One region of the Oricola indica genome, then DNA from elsewhere that is predicted to be linked to it. Evidence: riboswitches for the same ligand, from Rfam matches in the RefSeq annotation. Region 1 holds a riboswitch; each other region holds the start of a gene.

What was found. A riboswitch is a leader RNA that binds a small molecule or an ion and turns the genes downstream of it on or off. The one in region 1 is predicted to bind cobalamin.
Region 2: another riboswitch for cobalamin. It lies ahead of ACQK2M_RS01470 (CbtB domain-containing protein); the one in region 1 lies ahead of ACQK2M_RS21020 (hypothetical protein).
Region 3: another riboswitch for cobalamin. It lies ahead of cobU (bifunctional adenosylcobinamide kinase/adenosylcobinamide-phosphate guanylyltransferase); the one in region 1 lies ahead of ACQK2M_RS21020 (hypothetical protein).
Region 4: another riboswitch for cobalamin. It lies ahead of ACQK2M_RS17675 (energy-coupling factor ABC transporter permease); the one in region 1 lies ahead of ACQK2M_RS21020 (hypothetical protein).

What each region holds. Positions count from the first base shown of each region.
Region 1 is NZ_OZ245747.1:4,240,548-4,244,753, reverse strand. It holds gene cydC (thiol reductant ABC exporter subunit CydC) at 1-301, opposite strand, end outside; gene cydD (thiol reductant ABC exporter subunit CydD) at 298-1,995, opposite strand; gene ACQK2M_RS21020 (hypothetical protein) at 2,169-2,471, opposite strand; cobalamin riboswitch at 2,572-2,776, opposite strand; gene ACQK2M_RS21015 (GntR family transcriptional regulator) at 2,950-3,657, opposite strand; gene ACQK2M_RS21010 (ABC transporter ATP-binding protein) at 3,919-4,206, shown strand, end outside.
Region 2 is NZ_OZ245747.1:281,848-286,053, reverse strand. It holds gene ACQK2M_RS01475 (copper-transporting P-type ATPase) at 1-1,932, shown strand, start outside; cobalamin riboswitch at 2,010-2,239, shown strand; gene ACQK2M_RS01470 (CbtB domain-containing protein) at 2,278-2,454, shown strand; gene ACQK2M_RS01465 (CbtA family protein) at 2,470-3,144, shown strand; gene ACQK2M_RS01460 (cytochrome b) at 3,146-3,661, shown strand; tRNA gene ACQK2M_RS01455 (tRNA-Thr) at 3,682-3,758, opposite strand; gene ACQK2M_RS01450 (hypothetical protein) at 4,029-4,206, shown strand, end outside.
Region 3 is NZ_OZ245747.1:2,149,582-2,153,787, reverse strand. It holds gene ACQK2M_RS10850 (DUF1761 domain-containing protein) at 1-93, shown strand, start outside; gene cobW (cobalamin biosynthesis protein CobW) at 113-1,168, opposite strand; gene cobU (bifunctional adenosylcobinamide kinase/adenosylcobinamide-phosphate guanylyltransferase) at 1,173-1,712, opposite strand; cobalamin riboswitch at 1,818-2,048, opposite strand; gene ACQK2M_RS10835 (GGDEF domain-containing protein) at 2,235-3,050, shown strand; gene ACQK2M_RS10830 (cobyric acid synthase) at 3,059-4,206, opposite strand, start outside.
Region 4 is NZ_OZ245747.1:3,510,403-3,514,608, reverse strand. It holds gene ACQK2M_RS17680 (HD-GYP domain-containing protein) at 1-989, shown strand, start outside; gene ACQK2M_RS17675 (energy-coupling factor ABC transporter permease) at 1,044-1,727, opposite strand; cobalamin riboswitch at 1,778-1,986, opposite strand; gene arsH (arsenical resistance protein ArsH) at 2,054-2,782, opposite strand; gene ACQK2M_RS17665 (arsenate reductase ArsC) at 2,787-3,305, opposite strand; gene ACQK2M_RS17660 (arsenate reductase ArsC) at 3,302-3,826, opposite strand; gene ACQK2M_RS17655 (ArsR/SmtB family transcription factor) at 3,845-4,177, opposite strand.

The DNA.
Region 1 (4,206 bases):
GTCTGACGCGCAGTCGCGCGAGGCTGTGCAGCGTCGCGTCATGGGTCAGGATGCGTTCGCCGTAGCGCGCGGCGGTGCGTCCAAGGGCGAGGAACCGGACACCGGCGCTGGGGCGGAACATGTCGAAGGCGATGCCGATGCCCGCCAGTCCGGCGGCTCCGGCCGCGGTGATGAACCAACCGGAAAGGCCGAGCAGCGCGATGCCGGCGATCAGAACGACGATCGCGAGCGCCGTGCCGCGCAAGAGCGACCACCAGTCCTGCGACCACACATGGCGGATGATCGGCACGAGGTGCTTCATGTCCCGGCCTCCAGATCGATAACGCGGTCGAGCCGTTCGGCGAGCGTCATGTCGTGGGTCGCAACGATCAGCGTCGCGCCGCGTGCGGCGAGCGTCAGCAGCCCCTCGGTCACCGCGTCGGCGGTTGCGATGTCGAGATCGGCGGTCGGTTCGTCGGCCAGCACGATATCCGCATTGGAATAGAGTGCGCGTGCGATCATCAGCCGCCGCGCTTCGCCGCCTGAAACGCCGTGTCCGGTTTCGCCGAGCCGGGTGTCGAGCGCGCGGGGCAGCGCCTTCACGATCCCGTCCGCGGATGCGTGGGCAAGCGCCTTGTCGAGGCGCGCGTCGTCCCGGTCGGCTGCGGACATGATCAGGTTGGCGCGCAGGCTCTCATTGGAAAAATGCGGCATCTGCCCGATCCAGCCAAGTCGCGCCCGCCATGCATCGGCGTTGTCCCCGTCGAGCGTGTGGCCGGCCGCTTCAATGACGCCCTGATGGGCCGGCGCGAGACCGGCAAGAAGTGCGAGCAGCGTCGTCTTGCCGCTGCCGCTGCGCCCGGTGATCGCGACCGTTTCGCCGGGCCGGATCGCAAGGTCGGGAAAGCGAATCTGCCGACCGGCCGGTGTCTCCCAGGCCAGCGACCGGGTGGTGACGCTTGCGGGGCCGGCAAGCGCCGAACGGCTCGTGCCTTCGCCGAGCATGTCGACCGCGGCCTCGTCTTCCATGTCGGCGAGTTCGCCGGTGACGGCCAGGGCCGCCGCCTTGTCGTGCCACGCGGCAGCCAGATCGCGGAGCGGCTGGAAGAAATCCGGCGCAAGCAGAAGGAGGAATATGCCTTCGCCCACGGTCAGTGGTGTCGCCCAGGCCCCGAACGGGATTTCGCCAATCAGCGCGAAGCCGACATAGACCGCGACCAGCGCGACGCCTATGGCGGCAAACAGTTCCAGCACGGTCGATGACAGGAAGGCAATGCGCAGAACTTCCATGGTCTGGCGACGCAGCCGGTCGGCCGCCGCCTCGAAATCAGTGACGGTGCGCCCCACCGCATCGAGCAGGCGCAAATCCGTCAGCGCGCGGATGCGTTCGAGGAGCAGTGCGTTCATGCCACCGATCTCCTGCATCTGTTTTTCGCTCGCATCGCGTGCCGCGAGCCCGACCAGCGCCATGAAGACGGGGATCAACGGTCCGGCGACCATCAGGATGACGCCGACGGCCCATGAGAGGGGAAAGGCGACCGCCAGGATCGCCAGAGGGACATATTTCGTCCGCGCCATCGCCGGTGCGTACCGGGTCACGTAGGGTGCGACGAGATCGAGCTTGTCGGCGGCCAGCGTCGCGATTTCCGCGGAGGAATAGCGTCCCGCAAGGACGGGCGAACGGCGGCTTCGCGCTGCCAGCAATCGATTACGTTCAAGCGAGACGGCCTCGTCGGAGGCGGAGAAGGCCAGCCCGGACGCATATGACGAGAGCCCGGCGCGCGCGACACCCAGCGCGAGGAAGACCGCGCTCGTGCCCCAAGGCCCGAGAAGCGGGCTCTCGCCCACGATCAGCGCTGCGAGCAGGGCCGCGACGCATGCCGCCTGCGGAAGCCAGAGCAGCGCGGCGAGAACGGTCAGTCCGGAAGCCGCCGAAAGCCTGCCCGTTACCGGCGTAAGCAGGCCGGCAAGCCGGGCTTCCGCAACCGCCTTTCGGCTTGCATCGTCTTCACTCATCTCGCGCTGCATGTATTAAGATGTATCTCGGATACGTAGTTAAGCGCGCAATTGGCGATTCCAAAGGCAGCGGTCGAACATGTCGCACCCGGCCGTCGTCAGTCCGACCTGCCGGTTTCAAGATGTGTGAATCGATCAGGCGAAATCCGCGGTCGGCGTATTTCCGGAAGCGCTCAGAGTGACAGCCGCCGCTCCCTCGCGCCGCCACGCCGTCGTGGTTTCGGCAGGGCGAGATCAAGCGGAGCAAGCGGATTTTCGAGCGACTCGATCAACAATTGGCAAAACACCGCGACGGCCGGGTCGGTGCGCATGATGGGCTTCGCCGTCGCATAGGCGCGGATTGCCGCCGTCCGGTAGCAGGCGTCCGCCGGTAGCCATCCAAGCCACTGCATGTAGCCGAGTTGGCCATATTCCTTGGCCCGCTCGGGCGATTCGGTCTTCGATTGCAATTGTTGAAGTGTGAGATCGATGCTCATGGCGCCCTCCGCGCAAAATGCGGGCGCGCGGAAAAGGCAATGCGGGCAGGCGGTCAGGCCGTTCTGTCACGAATACATCCTTTCCGGGCACCCCGCCCGTCGTTGTCGTCGATGCGTGGCAGGTCTCCTGGCTCGCGGGTCACCGCCCTTTTCCGGCCTTCCCGGGACATTCGTCCCAGTGGCGTTATCGGACGCGGGCTCGCCGCTTACAGTTGCGGGGGCAGCTCCGGCCTAGCGTCATGCGCACCGGATTCCCATCTTCGCCGGCGATGCGAATCGCCGGAACCACACACAATATATGGTGATTATCCACTGCCGCCTGTCAACTGGTTGAGGTTCATTCGCTGCGCTGACGAGAGCCATCGACGGCGAGGCAACTCCATTTCTGCTTCGCGTCCCAGGAGCCGGAAGACCTGCCGACCCGAACCGGACAGCTTTCCCGGTCCTCTGCCGACCGAAATCGGCGATACCGAACCCGTCAGCTCGTCGCGAAGACGTCTGCGAGTGACGGCTCGTTCTCATCGCGGTCAATGAGGTCGAGGCCGGAGTGAAGGTCGACGATATGACTGTTCATGATCTCTTCGGCCACCGACTGGTCGCGGCGCAAGAAGGCATCGAGAAGGGCGTGGTGCGAATGGCTTTCGCAAGCCGTGTCCGGGCGTTTCCAGTAGAGCGCGATGATCAGCGACGATCGCGAAACCAGCGAGTGAAGGATCTGGGTCAGAACTTTCTGATCGGCGATCTCGGCGATGGCGAGGTGGAACGCGCCCGACAGCGACAGCGCCAACCCCATTTCGCCCTTTGCGAAGGCATCATGTTCGGCGTCGATGTGACGCTGAAGGCGGGCGAGCGCCTCATCGGTCATCGCTTTCGCGGCCATGCGGGCGATGCGCGGTTCGATCAGCGTGCGCGCCTCGAACACCTCATGCGCCTCGCGGATCGTCGGCCTCGATACGAAGGCGCCGCGATTGCGCTCGATCGTCACGAGACCGCCATGCGCCAGCGCCTGCAGGGCGGTCCTCGCAACCGTGCGGCTGACGCCGAACGTGTCGCCGACCTCGTCCTCGGACAGCTTCGTGCCGGGGCGAATGCGGTGGCGCAGAATCGCGCCCTCGATCTGGTGGCAAATCTCCAGCGCCCGTCCCGGAGGAAGGGAGTAGGTGCCGTTGATCACACCAGGATTCATCTGAGGTCGGTTCCCCGAATTGGATGTCGGTAGAGCTTATGCCGGAAGCCTTGAGATACGCCCGTGGAGCGATTCAATCAACAGAAAAATCATATACAAAAATTGCGCAAGTTGTATCCGACATGCTTAAATATCGGGCACATTCTGAAATTGGAATGTGGAAGGAGTAATTATAGCGTTTTAAAATCAGATAGTTAATAGATTTTCGATTTCTGGCACAGCGATTGCAAGGCTTCGCGCAGATGCGCAAGGAGCCTGCCAATGTCCGATAAGTCGGCGCTTGAACTTGTCAGCCTGACAAAACGCTATGGCGACACGATCGCCGTCGACGCGATTGACCAGAAGATACCGGGCGGAACCTATACCTGCCTGCTTGGCCCGTCCGGATGCGGCAAGTCCTCGACGCTGCGCATGATCGCCGGCCACGAAACGGCGTCATCGGGCGATATCGTCCTCGACGGGCACAACATCACCGATCTGCCGCCGGCGAAACGCGGCACGGCGATGATGTTCCAGAGCTACGCGCTGTTCCCGCATCTCAGCGTCACC
Region 2 (4,206 bases), 4.0 Mb from region 1:
GGTCCCTTCGTCGGTCTTTCCGGCGTTCGGGAGATCTTCGGAGAACGAGCAACCTTGTGGATCGAACTTGTGCTCGGCACGCCGGTCGTTCTCTGGTCGGGTTGGCCGTTCCTTGTCCGCGGCTGGAACTCCTTCCGCACGATGAATCTGAACATGTTTAGTCTGATCGCGATGGGCGTCATGGCGGCATGGACATTCAGTGTCGTCGCCGTGCTGTTTCCAGGTATTTTCCCCGATGGCTTCCGAGATCCAGAAGGTCATGTGGGCGTTTATTTCGAAGCCGCAGCCGTCATCGTCACCTTGGTGCTCCTCGGGCAGGTGATGGAACTGCGCGCTCGTGAGGGTACCGGCAAGGCGATCCGGGCACTCCTCGATATGGCGGCAAAGACGGCCCGCGTGATACGCGACGACGGCACGGAAGAGGAAATTCCGCTCGAACATGTTGGGGTTGGCGACCGCATTCGCGTGCGTCCCGGCGACAAGGTTCCCGTGGATGGCGTGGTGGTCGATGGTCGTTCATCGATCGACGAAAGCATGATCACCGGCGAACCCGTTCCGGTCGAGAAAGTTTCAGGCGATCCAGTGACGGGCGCAACCATCAACGGCACTGGCAGCCTTATTATGGAAGCTACACGCGTCGGCGCCGACACGATGCTGAGCCAGATCGTCGAAATGGTCGCCAACGCACAACGGTCCCGGGCGCCAATCCAGAAATATGCCGACAAGGTATCCGGCTATTTCGTGCCGGCGGTGATCGCTATCGCTGTACTTGCTTTCCTGGGCTGGGCGTTTTGGGGCCCGGAACCCGCCCTTTCATATGCGCTCATCGCCGCGGTCGCGGTACTGATCATAGCCTGTCCCTGCGCCCTCGGTCTCGCCACCCCAATGTCGATCATGACGGCAACGGGACGCGGAGCTCAAGCAGGCGTGCTCATAAAGAATGCGGAGGCGCTCGAGAGGTTCGAGAAAGTTGATACGCTAATCGTCGACAAGACAGGCACGTTGACCGAAGGCAAGCCGCGATTGGTGGCGGTCCTGGCGGAGAACGGCCATGACGAGACCGAAGTGCTGCGTCTGGCGGCGTCCCTTGAACGGGGTTCGGAACACCCGCTCGCCGAAGCCATCGTAAGGGGAGCCGAAGAGCGAGGCGTGGAGATGGCCGCGGCCGGCGACTTCGAGGCCGTTACCGGCAAAGGCGTCAAGGGTACAGTGGATGGCAGAGCCGTGGCGCTCGGCAATCTCGCGATGATCCGCGAGCTTGGCCTGGAGGCGGGGGACTTGACCGAAAAAGCCAATGGCCGCCGCGATGAAGGCGAGACGGTCATGTTCGTCGTCGTCGACAATGGCGTCGCCGGACTCGTATGCGTCGCCGATCCGGTAAAAGAAACAACCCCCGACGCGCTGAAGGCTCTGCATGAACTTGGATTCCGCATCATCATGGCGACCGGAGATAACGAACGAACGGCGAAAGCCGTTGCTGCGCGCCTGGGCATTGACGAGATCCGCGCCGACGTGCTTCCCGAAGACAAGGCGCGCATCATCCAGGAATTGCAGCAGCAGGGTCGCAAGGTCGCGATGGCCGGCGACGGCGTGAACGACGCTCCGGCTCTGGCTCAGGCCGACGTGGGAATTGCGATGGGAACCGGCGCCGATGTCGCGATCGAAAGCGCTGGATTTACCTTGGTCAAAGGAAATCTCGACGGGATCGTCAGGGCCCGCCGTCTGGCCCACGGGACCATGCGCAACATACGGCAGAACCTGTTTTTCGCCCTGATCTACAATACGTTGGGCGTTCCGGTAGCTGCAGGCGTTCTCTTCCCGTTCTTCGGCATCCTGATTAGTCCGATGTTCGCCGCCTTCGCGATGAGCGCTTCTTCGATCTCTGTTGTCGTCAATTCGCTCAGACTGCGGCAACTGGATTTGAGATCCTGACGGAGTCGTTGTCCTGGTCTTGTCGGAAATCGGTCGCGGCCAAGCTTGTCGTTATTGACTCGGTTTCGGCGTGACGTCAGGGTAATTGTTCACACGGTTCCCGCGATGCCGAGCGCGAAGCGGGATGAAAAGGGAATGTGACGGGTGGACCCAGACCGGGCATCCAAATCACAGCCGACCCCGCGACTGTAGAATGGCGCGGCGCCATAACTCCCGAAAACGGGAGCGCCACTGGAGACATCCGGGAAGGCGATAGCGCCGGAAAACCGCCATGAGCCAGGAGACCTGCCATGTGAACGGACGGAGAGACGTTCAAGTTACTGAATGAGCAACACGGAGGTTGTCATGCTCGCAACACAATCTGTTTCGCTGCCGGTTTCGGCATCAGCACGTCTGACGACTGCGCTGTTCGCTGCAATATTTGGCATGGCGTTGCTTTATCTCGCTGCGTTTGCTCATTCGGACGCACTGCACAACGGCGCCCACGACACGCGCCACGCAATCGTCGCGCCCTGCCACTAAGGCGCCACGACGTAGATGTTGACCCGGGTAATTCTGGCCGCGCTTGTCGCGGGATTGCTCGCTGGTGTGTTCGCGACTGCGGCGCAATCAGTGCGGGTTATCCCGTTGATCCTCCAAGCCGAAGCTTATGAAGAGGGGGTGTCACACGCTGAGACCGAGGACGAAGTCTGGGCGCCCGAAGAAGGGTTGCAGCGGACGTTTTTTACGTTGCTCTCGAATCTCGTGACCGGTGTTGCATTCGCACTGATTTTGACGGCTATCATTCTGATATTAGACCAACCGGTGTCGCTCCGGCATGGCGCGCTTTGGGGGGCGGGCGGGTTCGCGGTTTTCGTTCTCGCCCCAAACTTCGGTCTTCCGCCTGAATTGCCCGGTATGGCGTCTGGCGATCTGACCGCAAGACAGGCCTGGTGGATCGCCACGGTCTTGCTCACTGGAGGAGGCCTACTGATTTTCGCGTTCAAGGATTCGGTTTCCTGGATGGGAGCGGGCGTAATGCTTATTGTGGCACCTCACGTATACGGTGCGCCGCAGAACCCAGCAGGTGAATCAGCCGTTCCGGCAGAACTCGCGGCAGAGTTTGCCATCGCGACCGTCGTCACCTCGGCTCTGTTCTGGCTGTTTCTTGGCGCGGTTCTTGGACAGCTTCTCTCGCGCGTGATCGAGGGCCGATCGAGTGAGCCAGGTTAGAATGCCGAGTAAGCTCTTGTCCGACCCTTGTAATGAGAAAAGGCCCAAGCGCCCTTATTCGCTCTTGCAGATCCTGCTGCACTGGCTGGTGGTAATCCTGATTTTTGAGCAATGGTACACGTCGCGCGCAATCCCTCGAACCCACAATCCTCTTCTTCCGCCGTCAGATGCCGATCTCTTGCAGCACGCGCTTCACATCTATGCCGGCATTGTTATTGGCATAGTCATGGCGCTTCGGCGCATGTTGGCATATGCGAGCTACCGTCGGCGGCCGCAAATTCGGCCGCGGTTGACGGAACGCCTGGCATCGATCGTTCACGGTGGGCTCTATTTTGCAGTGTTTTTCCAAGCCGCTACAGGCTTTGTAACGACATATCTCTGGGGCCCCGCGAGGGTTTTCCATGCGTATCTCTGGGATGTCATTCTGATACTTGCGTCTGTCCACATCGCCGCGGCCGTCTATCATCTGATACGCGGCGACGGAGTGCTCCGGCGGATGATCCCGCGGTTTCGATAATTGCGGTTGGTCAAAGCTTTTGGGGCCCTCGGTCGGATTCGAACCTCCATCTTCCCGATTACAATTCGGGTGCTCTACCAAATTGAGCTACGAGGGCTGACGCCGCGTCAATCCTCGTATCCAATCGTGAATAAACCGTTTTCATTCAGAAACTAGCGGTTCACAGGCGCGCAGAGTGCTGCGCGATCAGTTAGGCACCCTTCAGCGTGCCAAGGTTTGACAAGCGAGCTGGGGTCAGCCGTGAAGAGCTCAATCGAGACCAGAGCGACGGAAACCGCGTCTAGCCAAACAAGGGACTCGCTTTCATTGACCTTTCCGGCACTGGAACGTTTATGTGCTGCTCCTCGATCGACAAGGGAGACTGTAAATGCGCAGCATTGCGAACCAGCCTGAATTCGGAGTGGCGGTCTTTTCCTTCCTCCTACATTTCGTCTGGGAATATTTGCAGGCGCCCACCTATGCAGGCATGGCGGATTTGCCGCATTGGGAGGGCGTTAAGCTCTGCACCTCCGCGACCTTCGGCGATGTTGGCTTCGCGCTAACGG
Region 3 (4,206 bases), 2.1 Mb from region 1:
TTCACCAAGAAATCCGGCACAGTCATTGCCATCGACGTCGGCTACTGGCTGGTCGCCGCCGTGATCATGTTCATCGCCCAGGCGATATTCTGACGCCGCGACCGCCATCATCTTAGCCAACCGCATCGGCGATGGCCTCGCCGATTGCCGCCTGGTCGATGTCGTGCAGGCCGATGACCACCAGTTTCGTTGACCGCGTCTCGCCGTCCCGCCAGGGCCGGTCGAAATAGGTCTCGATGCGCTGGCCGACAGCTTGCACCACGAGCCGCATCGGCTTGCCCGGCACGTCGCAGAACCCCTTCAGGCGCAGCACGTCGTGATGCGCGATGATTTCTTTCAGGCCCGCAACGAAGGCGGCAGGGTCCGAGATGGACCCGGTCTCGGCGACGAAGCTCTCGAATTCGTCGTGATCGTGGTCGTGATCCTCGCCGTTTTCATGTTCCATCTCGTGATGCGACTTGCGCAGGGCGATCTGGTCTTCCGTCGCAGAATCCATTCCGAGCAGCACGTCGGCGGGCAGACGGCCATGCGTGGCGTGGATGATGTTCAGCGCGCGGTCAGTCTGTCCGGCGACACTCGCCTTTACCGCTTCCAGCCGAACATCGTCGATCAGATCCGCCTTGTTGAGCACGACCATGTCGGCGGCGCGGATCTGGTCCTCGAACAGTTCCTCCAGCGGGCTTTCGTGATCGAGCGCCTCGTCGGCGGCGCGCTGCGCCTCCAGCCGGTCGTGATCGTCGGCGAAACGTCCTTCCGACACTGCCGCGGCATCAACTACCGTCACCACACCGTCGACCGTCACCGCCGTCTTGATCTCCGGCCAGTTGAAGGCCGCCACAAGCGGCTGCGGCAATGCCAGGCCCGACGTCTCGATGACGATGTGGTCCGGCCTGTTCTCGCGCTCGAGCAGCTTCGTCATGGTCGGAATGAAATCATCGGCGACAGTGCAGCAGATGCAGCCATTGTTGAGTTCGACGATATCGTCCTCGCCGCAAGTCTCGATGCCGCACCCCTTCAGCACCTCGCCATCGACGCCAAGGTCGCCGAATTCATTGATGATCAGCGCGATCTTTCGCCCGCCGGCATTCTCCAGCAGATTGCGGATCATAGTGGTCTTGCCGGCGCCGAGAAAGCCGGTGATCACCGTGGCGGGAATCTTCGATTGCATGGTGTTATCCCTTCATTTTCAGCGGCAGGCCTGCCGCGATGAAATAAACTGTGTCCGCCGAGGCGGCGATGTCCTGGTGCAGCCGGCCCGCATGGTCGCGGAACGCGCGCGCCATCGCGTTTTCCGGCACGATTCCGAGCCCAACCTCGTTGGAAACCAGCACGACCGGGCTTTCGATGCCGTCGAGCACGGCGCGCAGCCGCGCGCTTCGCGCCGCGATATCGGCTCCGGCCATCATCAGATTTGTGACCCAAAGGGTCAGGCAATCGACCAGCAACGCCCGGCCCGGCTGCGCCTCGCGCGCAAGCGCGCCCTCGAGATCGTCCGGTTCCTCGACCGTCATCCAGTCCGGCCCGCGCCGCGCCCTGTGGTGGTCGATACGCTCTCGCATCTCGTCGTCATGGACCTGCCCCGTCGCCAGGTAGACGGGAGCGAGGCCACTCGCCTCGACCAGCCGCTCCGCAAAGGCCGACTTGCCCGAGCGCGCGCCGCCGAGGACCAGCGTGACGCCCGCAAGAGCCCCGAAGGCAGTATCTGTCGGCATGGAACGGCTCCCGTTCGCTCACGCGGGTATCCCGTTCAGACCTCAGGCCTCCCCCATGACGCCGCATCCGGCTTGAGACCCGGTCCGTTCGGGAGCTCCCCGCCCCATCGGCACGTCGTCATGGCAGGTCTCCTGGCTCATGGCCTGTGATTCGGCCCCCTGCCTTCCCGGATGTCTCCAGTGGCGCTCCGGATTGACCGGAGCAGCGGGCGCCGCGCCATTCTACAGTCGCGGGGTCGGCTGTGATGTGGACGCCCTGCTTGGGTCCGTCCGTCACATTCCCTCTTCGTCCCGCGCCGCTCGACCGGAGCGAGAACCATGACACGGCCAGTTAGGCCGCGCGGACATCGCAAGTCAATCGCGATTGCGACAAGGCCGGTCGCCGAAAGTCTCAGAGTATTTACCTAACGTTAACCAACCTTGTTACGATTTGTCGGGAAAAGCAGGACGAGACTACGCATGGCGGCCCATCCCGTCTAAACAGGCCCATATTCAAATTCATTTTCATTTTGCAAGGCATCGATGCTGGACCGCATATTCATCCCCCGCGATCTCCGCGCCTCGCTGCGCAAAACGTTGCTGTGGTCCCTCATTGTAGCCTTCCTCGCCGCTATCGTTACCCAGGTGATGTACGGCCACTATTTCCCTGAAATATATGCGAGATTCGGCCATCGCCTGCTGGTCTACGGCTTCCTCGTGACACTGATTGTCGCAATGCCTTTCATTGCGATCTTCTTTTCCATGACGATGCGGCTGAGCACGATGAACAGCCAGCTGAAGGAAATCGCACGGCGCGACGGACTGACGGGGCTGCTCAATCGCACGGCGCTGGAAAAGATCGTGCGCGACCGGTCCGGGGAGCCCCGCGAGGCGGGCGCCGATGACGATGCCCTGATCCTGATCGACATCGACCACTTCAAGACGATCAACGACACGCATGGTCACGCAGCGGGCGATCACGTCCTGCGCATGGTCGCTGTATGCATCGTCGGAAACGTGTTCGAGCGTGACCACGTTGCACGCATCGGTGGTGAGGAATTCGCGGTCTATTTGCTCGGCGCGGGCCCGACCGGCGCCGTGGAAGCGGCAGAGCGGATCCGCACGGCACTGGAGGAAAACAAGTCCTATTTCGAGGGCAAGGTCATTCGCGTGACCGCTTCCATCGGCGGAGCGCTGTATCCGCAGGAGGCCGATTTCGGGGCGATCTTCCAGGGCGCCGATTTCGCGCTCTACCGGGCCAAGCGCGGTGGCCGCAACCAGTGCGAGTTCAACGGCTTGCCGGGGATCTGGCACACACCCGAGGAAAAATCCGGCCTCGACGATTCCGACGCCGCCTGAGGCTAGAGCTACCGCGCCGCCTCCAGGATAGCCTCCACGTCGAGATGGCGTTCCATCTCCCCCGCAATTTCGTCGAGCGCAGCCTCGACGCGGCTACGATGGTCGCCACCGTCGGAGACGACGCCAAGACTATCGAGCCAGGCCGCCCGGAAAGCGCCGCTGTCGAACAGACCATGCAGATAGGTGCCGAAAATGCGGCCGTCCTCCGAGACTGCGCCATCCGGCTTGCCGTCGATCAGCGCGGCCGGGCGCGCGCAATCCGGCCCTGAGGTCACGCCGAGATGGATCTCATATCCCGTTAGGTCGACATCGAAAACCGGTGAGCGCGCCGAAACGGTCTCGACCCGTTTTTCGGGCGCCATCTCCGTTACGACATCGAGCAGGCCGAGCCCTTCTGTTTCCCTGATGTCGCCCTCGATACCGAGCGGATCGCGAACCTGCTTGCCGAGCATCTGGTATCCGCCGCACACGCCGACTACCTGACCGCCACGCGCGACATGGGCAGCGATCTCCCGGTCCCATCCGTTCTCCCGGAAGCGGATGAGATCCGCGATTGTGGATTTCGAACCGGGAATGACGATCGCGGCCGCATCTGCCGGGATGCGCTCTCCGGCCCGCACCATGACGACATCGACACCCGGTTCTCCAACAAGCGGGTCTAGGTCATCGAAATTGGCGACACGGTCGAGTATCGGCACGGCGATCTTCGCTCCGCCCCCTGAGATCGCGGCCATCCGCTCAAGCGCCACCGAATCCTCGGCCGGAAGTCGTCCCGCCTGCTTCAACCACGGAAGGACGCCGAATGACCGCCAGCCCGTATGGCGCGTGATTGCCGTCAACCCGTCATCAAACAGGCTGACATCACCGCGAAACTTGTTGATCAGGAATCCCGCGATCATGGCGCGATCGGTCTCGGGCAGGATCGCATGCGTGCCGACCAGCGACGCGATTACCCCGCCCCGGTCAATGTCGCCAACCAGGATCACCGGAACGTCGGCCGCCGTCGCGAACCCCATATTGGCAATATCGCCCGCGCGCAGATTGACCTCGGCGGGTGACCCAGCCCCCTCGGCGATCACGACATCCGCGCCGGCACGGATGCGCTCGTAGCTTTCGAGCACCGCGCCGAGAAGCTCCGGCTTGAGTTTCTGGTAAT
Region 4 (4,206 bases), 730 kb from region 1:
AGATTTCGCGCGAACTGATCGAGACGCGCTGCCATCGCGGTGCCGACATCGCCGCCAAGCTGGGATTTTCCGAACGCGTCCAGAACGGCATCCGCTCGCTCGACGAGCACTGGGACGGATCGGGCAAGCCGGACCGGCTGGCGGCGGGCGCCATTCCGCGCGCGGCCAACATCGCGCTGCTCGCGCAGGTCGCCGACGTTTTCGCCTGGGAGCACGGTCGCGAGGCCGCGATCGCCGAAATCACCACCCGCTCTGGGGTCTGGTTCGATCCCGAGCTGGTGGAAGCCTTTGTCGCTGTCCAGCAGGATGAGGTATTCTGGACCGCGATGGCTGGCGATGACCTCGCCGAGACGGTCTATTCGATGGACCCCGCAAATCGCGAAGTGGATGGCGACGAGGAATATCTCGATGATGTCGCGTCGGCCTTTGCCGACGTGGTCGATGCCAAGAGCCCCTTTACCGCCAACCATTCCAGCCGGGTCATGTTCTATACCGACATGATCGCCGAGGAACTGGGCCTCGCGCCGGACCATCGCCGCTGGCTGCGCCGCGCCGCGCTGCTGCACGATATCGGCAAGCTCGCCGTCAGCAACCAGATCCTCGACAAGCCGGGCAAGCTCGACGACCAGGAATGGCAGTCGGTGCGCAGCCACCCCTGGCACAGCGAACGCATCCTCGAACGCGTATCGGCCTTTGCCGACATCGCACCCATCGCCGGCGCGCATCATGAAAGGCTCGACGGCGAGGGCTATCCCTACCGGTTGCGGGGAGACGAAATCGTTCTCGAAGTGCGCATCCTCACCGTCGCGGATGTTTTCGACGCGCTGGCCGCGGAACGGCCCTACCGTGCGGCTATGCCGGTCGCCAGGGCGCTTGCCATCCTCAGGCAGGGTATCGGCGCGGCATTCGACGGGGATTGCGTGGAAGCGCTTGCGCGTGGCCTTCTCCGGCTTGGAACGCCGGAAGGCGAGGGTGAGGTCGCCGCGTGAAAAGGCCTCCGGCGTATGGCGCCGAAGGCCGTCATGTCAGATCAGGATATCCGATCAAGCGGGCGCGTTATGCAGCCTGCCGTTGAAGAGCCCGTTGTCGGTCAGCTTCGAGGTGTTCTTTGCGACCCAAAGCACCGCCAGATCGACCAACGGCTCGAGGATGATCACGGTCATGTAGGCGGCGCCGAAGGAGGCGACCTGCGCGAGATTCGATGCGGCGAAGCCGTGGCCATAAAGCGCCCAGAAACCCACCCAGAGGACGATGCCGCCCTGATAGGATGTCGAGAGCGCCAGCGCCTGCAGATACTTCACGTCCCTGTAGGCTGTCTTTTCAGGGATGATCTTGTGGGCCAGCAGGCTCATCGCATAAAGCGGAACCAGCAATGTGGTGACGTTCATGCCGTATTGCGGCAGGTCGAAGGGCGCGAAGAATACGCCCTGGAGCAGCAGGCCGAGCGCAAGGCCGATCGCGGCCGCACCGCCGCCGAAGATCAGGAACAGCGTCGAGCCGAGGATCAGGTGAACCTCCGATACGCCCACTGGATAATGCGGCAGAACTTCGAAGAACGTAAAAACCAGCGCGGTGGTGATCACCGAGCGTGCGGCCAGCGATACGATACCGCCATCCTTGCGGATAGTGTCGAGCGCCATCTTGCCGGCCAGCCCGAAGGAGGCCGCCGCGGTTGCGTAGGACAAAACGATTTTGGCGCCGTCGACGACGCCGGGTTCGATATGCATGACAGTTCCTTTCTTGCACCCATCGTGCAGTTGGCGACGCGATGCGTCACCGTTTCAGGTCTGTCCGGGCAGGTCTCCTGACTCGCGCTTCGTCGCCGTCATCCGCCTTCCCAGGTCAAACCCAGTGGCATGTGGATGCGGCTCACGCTCACAGTTGCGTGGGCAGTCACGGATCAGGCCCCCTTTGGGTCATCCCTACCGTGTTCCCTTTTCATCCGGGAGGCTTGGCCTCCCTGGAACCCGAACAAGCGAATCCTATCGAAACGCGAAGCCCGTGACAATGAGTTCGCGCGTCATCGACCGCCGCGAATTCGACAGCCTTCGCGTCAGATGTTCTTCAGGCCGACCCGCTTGTGCACTTCTTCGACGCTCTCGACGCGTTCTGAATAGCGGTCCGTCAGATAGGCGGAGCGGTCGCGCGTCAGGATGGTGAATTTCATCAGTTCCTCCATCACATCGACGACACGGTTGTAATAGGAGGAGGGCTTCATCCGGCCGTCATCGTCGAATTCCAGCCAGGCTTTCGGCACCGAGGACTGGTTCGGGATCGTGATCATCCGCATCCAGCGGCCGAGAATGCGCATCTGGTTGACGGCGTTGAAGCTCTGTGAGCCGCCATTGACCTGCATCACCGCCAACGTTCGCCCCTGTGTCGGCCGGATGCCGCCGATCGGCGCGAGCGGAAGCCAGTCGATCTGGGTTTTCATAATGCCCGTCATCGCGCCGTGCCGTTCCGGCGAGCACCACACCTGCGCCTCGGACCAGAGCGACAGCTCCCGCAACTCCTGCACCTTCGGATGATCCGCCGGCTCCGAATCGAGCATCGGCAGCCCCTGCGGGTCGAACACCCGCACCTCCGCGCCGAACCGGTGCAGCAGCCGCGCCGCCTCGTAGGTCATGAAACGGCTATAGGAACGTTCGCGCAGCGAGCCGTAGAGCATCAGCACTCGCGGCTTGTGAGTGGAGGCATTCGGGCCGGTCAGCGCGTCGACATCGATCGCGTTCAAGAGGTCGTCCTGCACGTTGGGCAGGCTCAAGTCGTCTTTCCAGGTCATGAAGTCAGCTTGCGTAGGAAATGGCGAGGTCGGTTGCGCCTTCGAGGCGACCGATCGTGTTCAGAGCCACCTTCAGGTCTTTCGGATTCATCTCCTCGAAGGGGAGAGCCATCAGCGCCGTGATTCGCATTTCGAGCAGCCGGTAGGTCTCGGCGAAGGCGGCGCGGCGCTCTTCCTCGGTCTCGCCATGGCCGGCCGGGTCCGGAATGCCCCAATGTGCCTGGACGGGCGCGCCGGGCCAGATCGGGCAGCTCTCGCCCGCCGCATTGTCGCAGACGGTGATAACGACATCCATCTTCGGCGCGTCAGCGCCGTCGAACTCGTCCCAGCTCTTCGATCGGAGGCCGGATGTCTCGTGGCCGTATTCCTTCAGAAGGGCGATCCCGTCCGGATTGGGCGTACCGCGCGGTGTCGACCCGGCCGAAAAGGCCCGCACGCGGCCGACGCCCAGTTTCGCAAGGATCGCCTCCCCGAGGATCGACCGCGCCGAATTGGCGGTACACAGGATCAGGATGTTTTTCATGCAGGTTCCGAAGGGTTTGCGTGGTCCGTCTTCTGGCCGATTTCGTCGAGATGCTTTTGCAGCGACAGGCTGTCCAGCGACGAAAGCGGCAGGCTCGTGAAGATCGAGATACGGTTGTTGAGCATGCGGAACGTGTCGGAAAATGCGAGCCGCCTAAAGGCCTCGTTGCCCTCCGCCGCCGCCGGATCGGGAACACCCCAATGCGCCGACATCGGCTGTCCGGGCCAGACAGGGCAGGCCTCGGCGGCCGCCTGGTCGCAGACCGTAAAGACGAAATCCATCACCGGCGCATCGGGGGCGGTGAATTCCTCCCAGCTTTTGGAGCGGGCAAACGATGTGTCGAAGTTCAGTCCGTCGAGAAGATCGAGCGTATAGGGATGCACCGCGTCCTTCGGATGCGAGCCCGCCGAGTAGGCCTTGAAGCGCCCCATGCCTTCCCGGTTGAGAATGGCCTCGGCGATGATCGACCGGGCGGAGTTCCCGGTGCAGAGAAACAGGACGTTGTAGATGTCAGCGGCCATGGTGGCCTCCTTTTTTCCTCAACAGGCACAGACGATTTCATCCAAAACGGGCTTGCACAGCTCCGGATTTCCGCCGCAGCAATCCTCCATCAGGAAGGCGAGCAGGCTGCGCATGCCGTCGAAATTCGCGAAATACCGGATTACGCGGCCCTCGCGCTCGCTTCGCACCATGCCGGCCTTGGCCAGGACCGAGAGGTTGGCCGACATCGTGTTCTGGCGCACGCCGAGCGCCTCCGCGATATCGCCGGCCGCCATGCCTTCGGCGCCTTGTTTCACCAACAGCCGAAAGACATCGAGCCGTGTATCCTGGGCGAGCGCGTGAAGCGCTTCGATTGCATTTGATTTATCCATATTTCAAGAAATATTGATATATTGGGAAA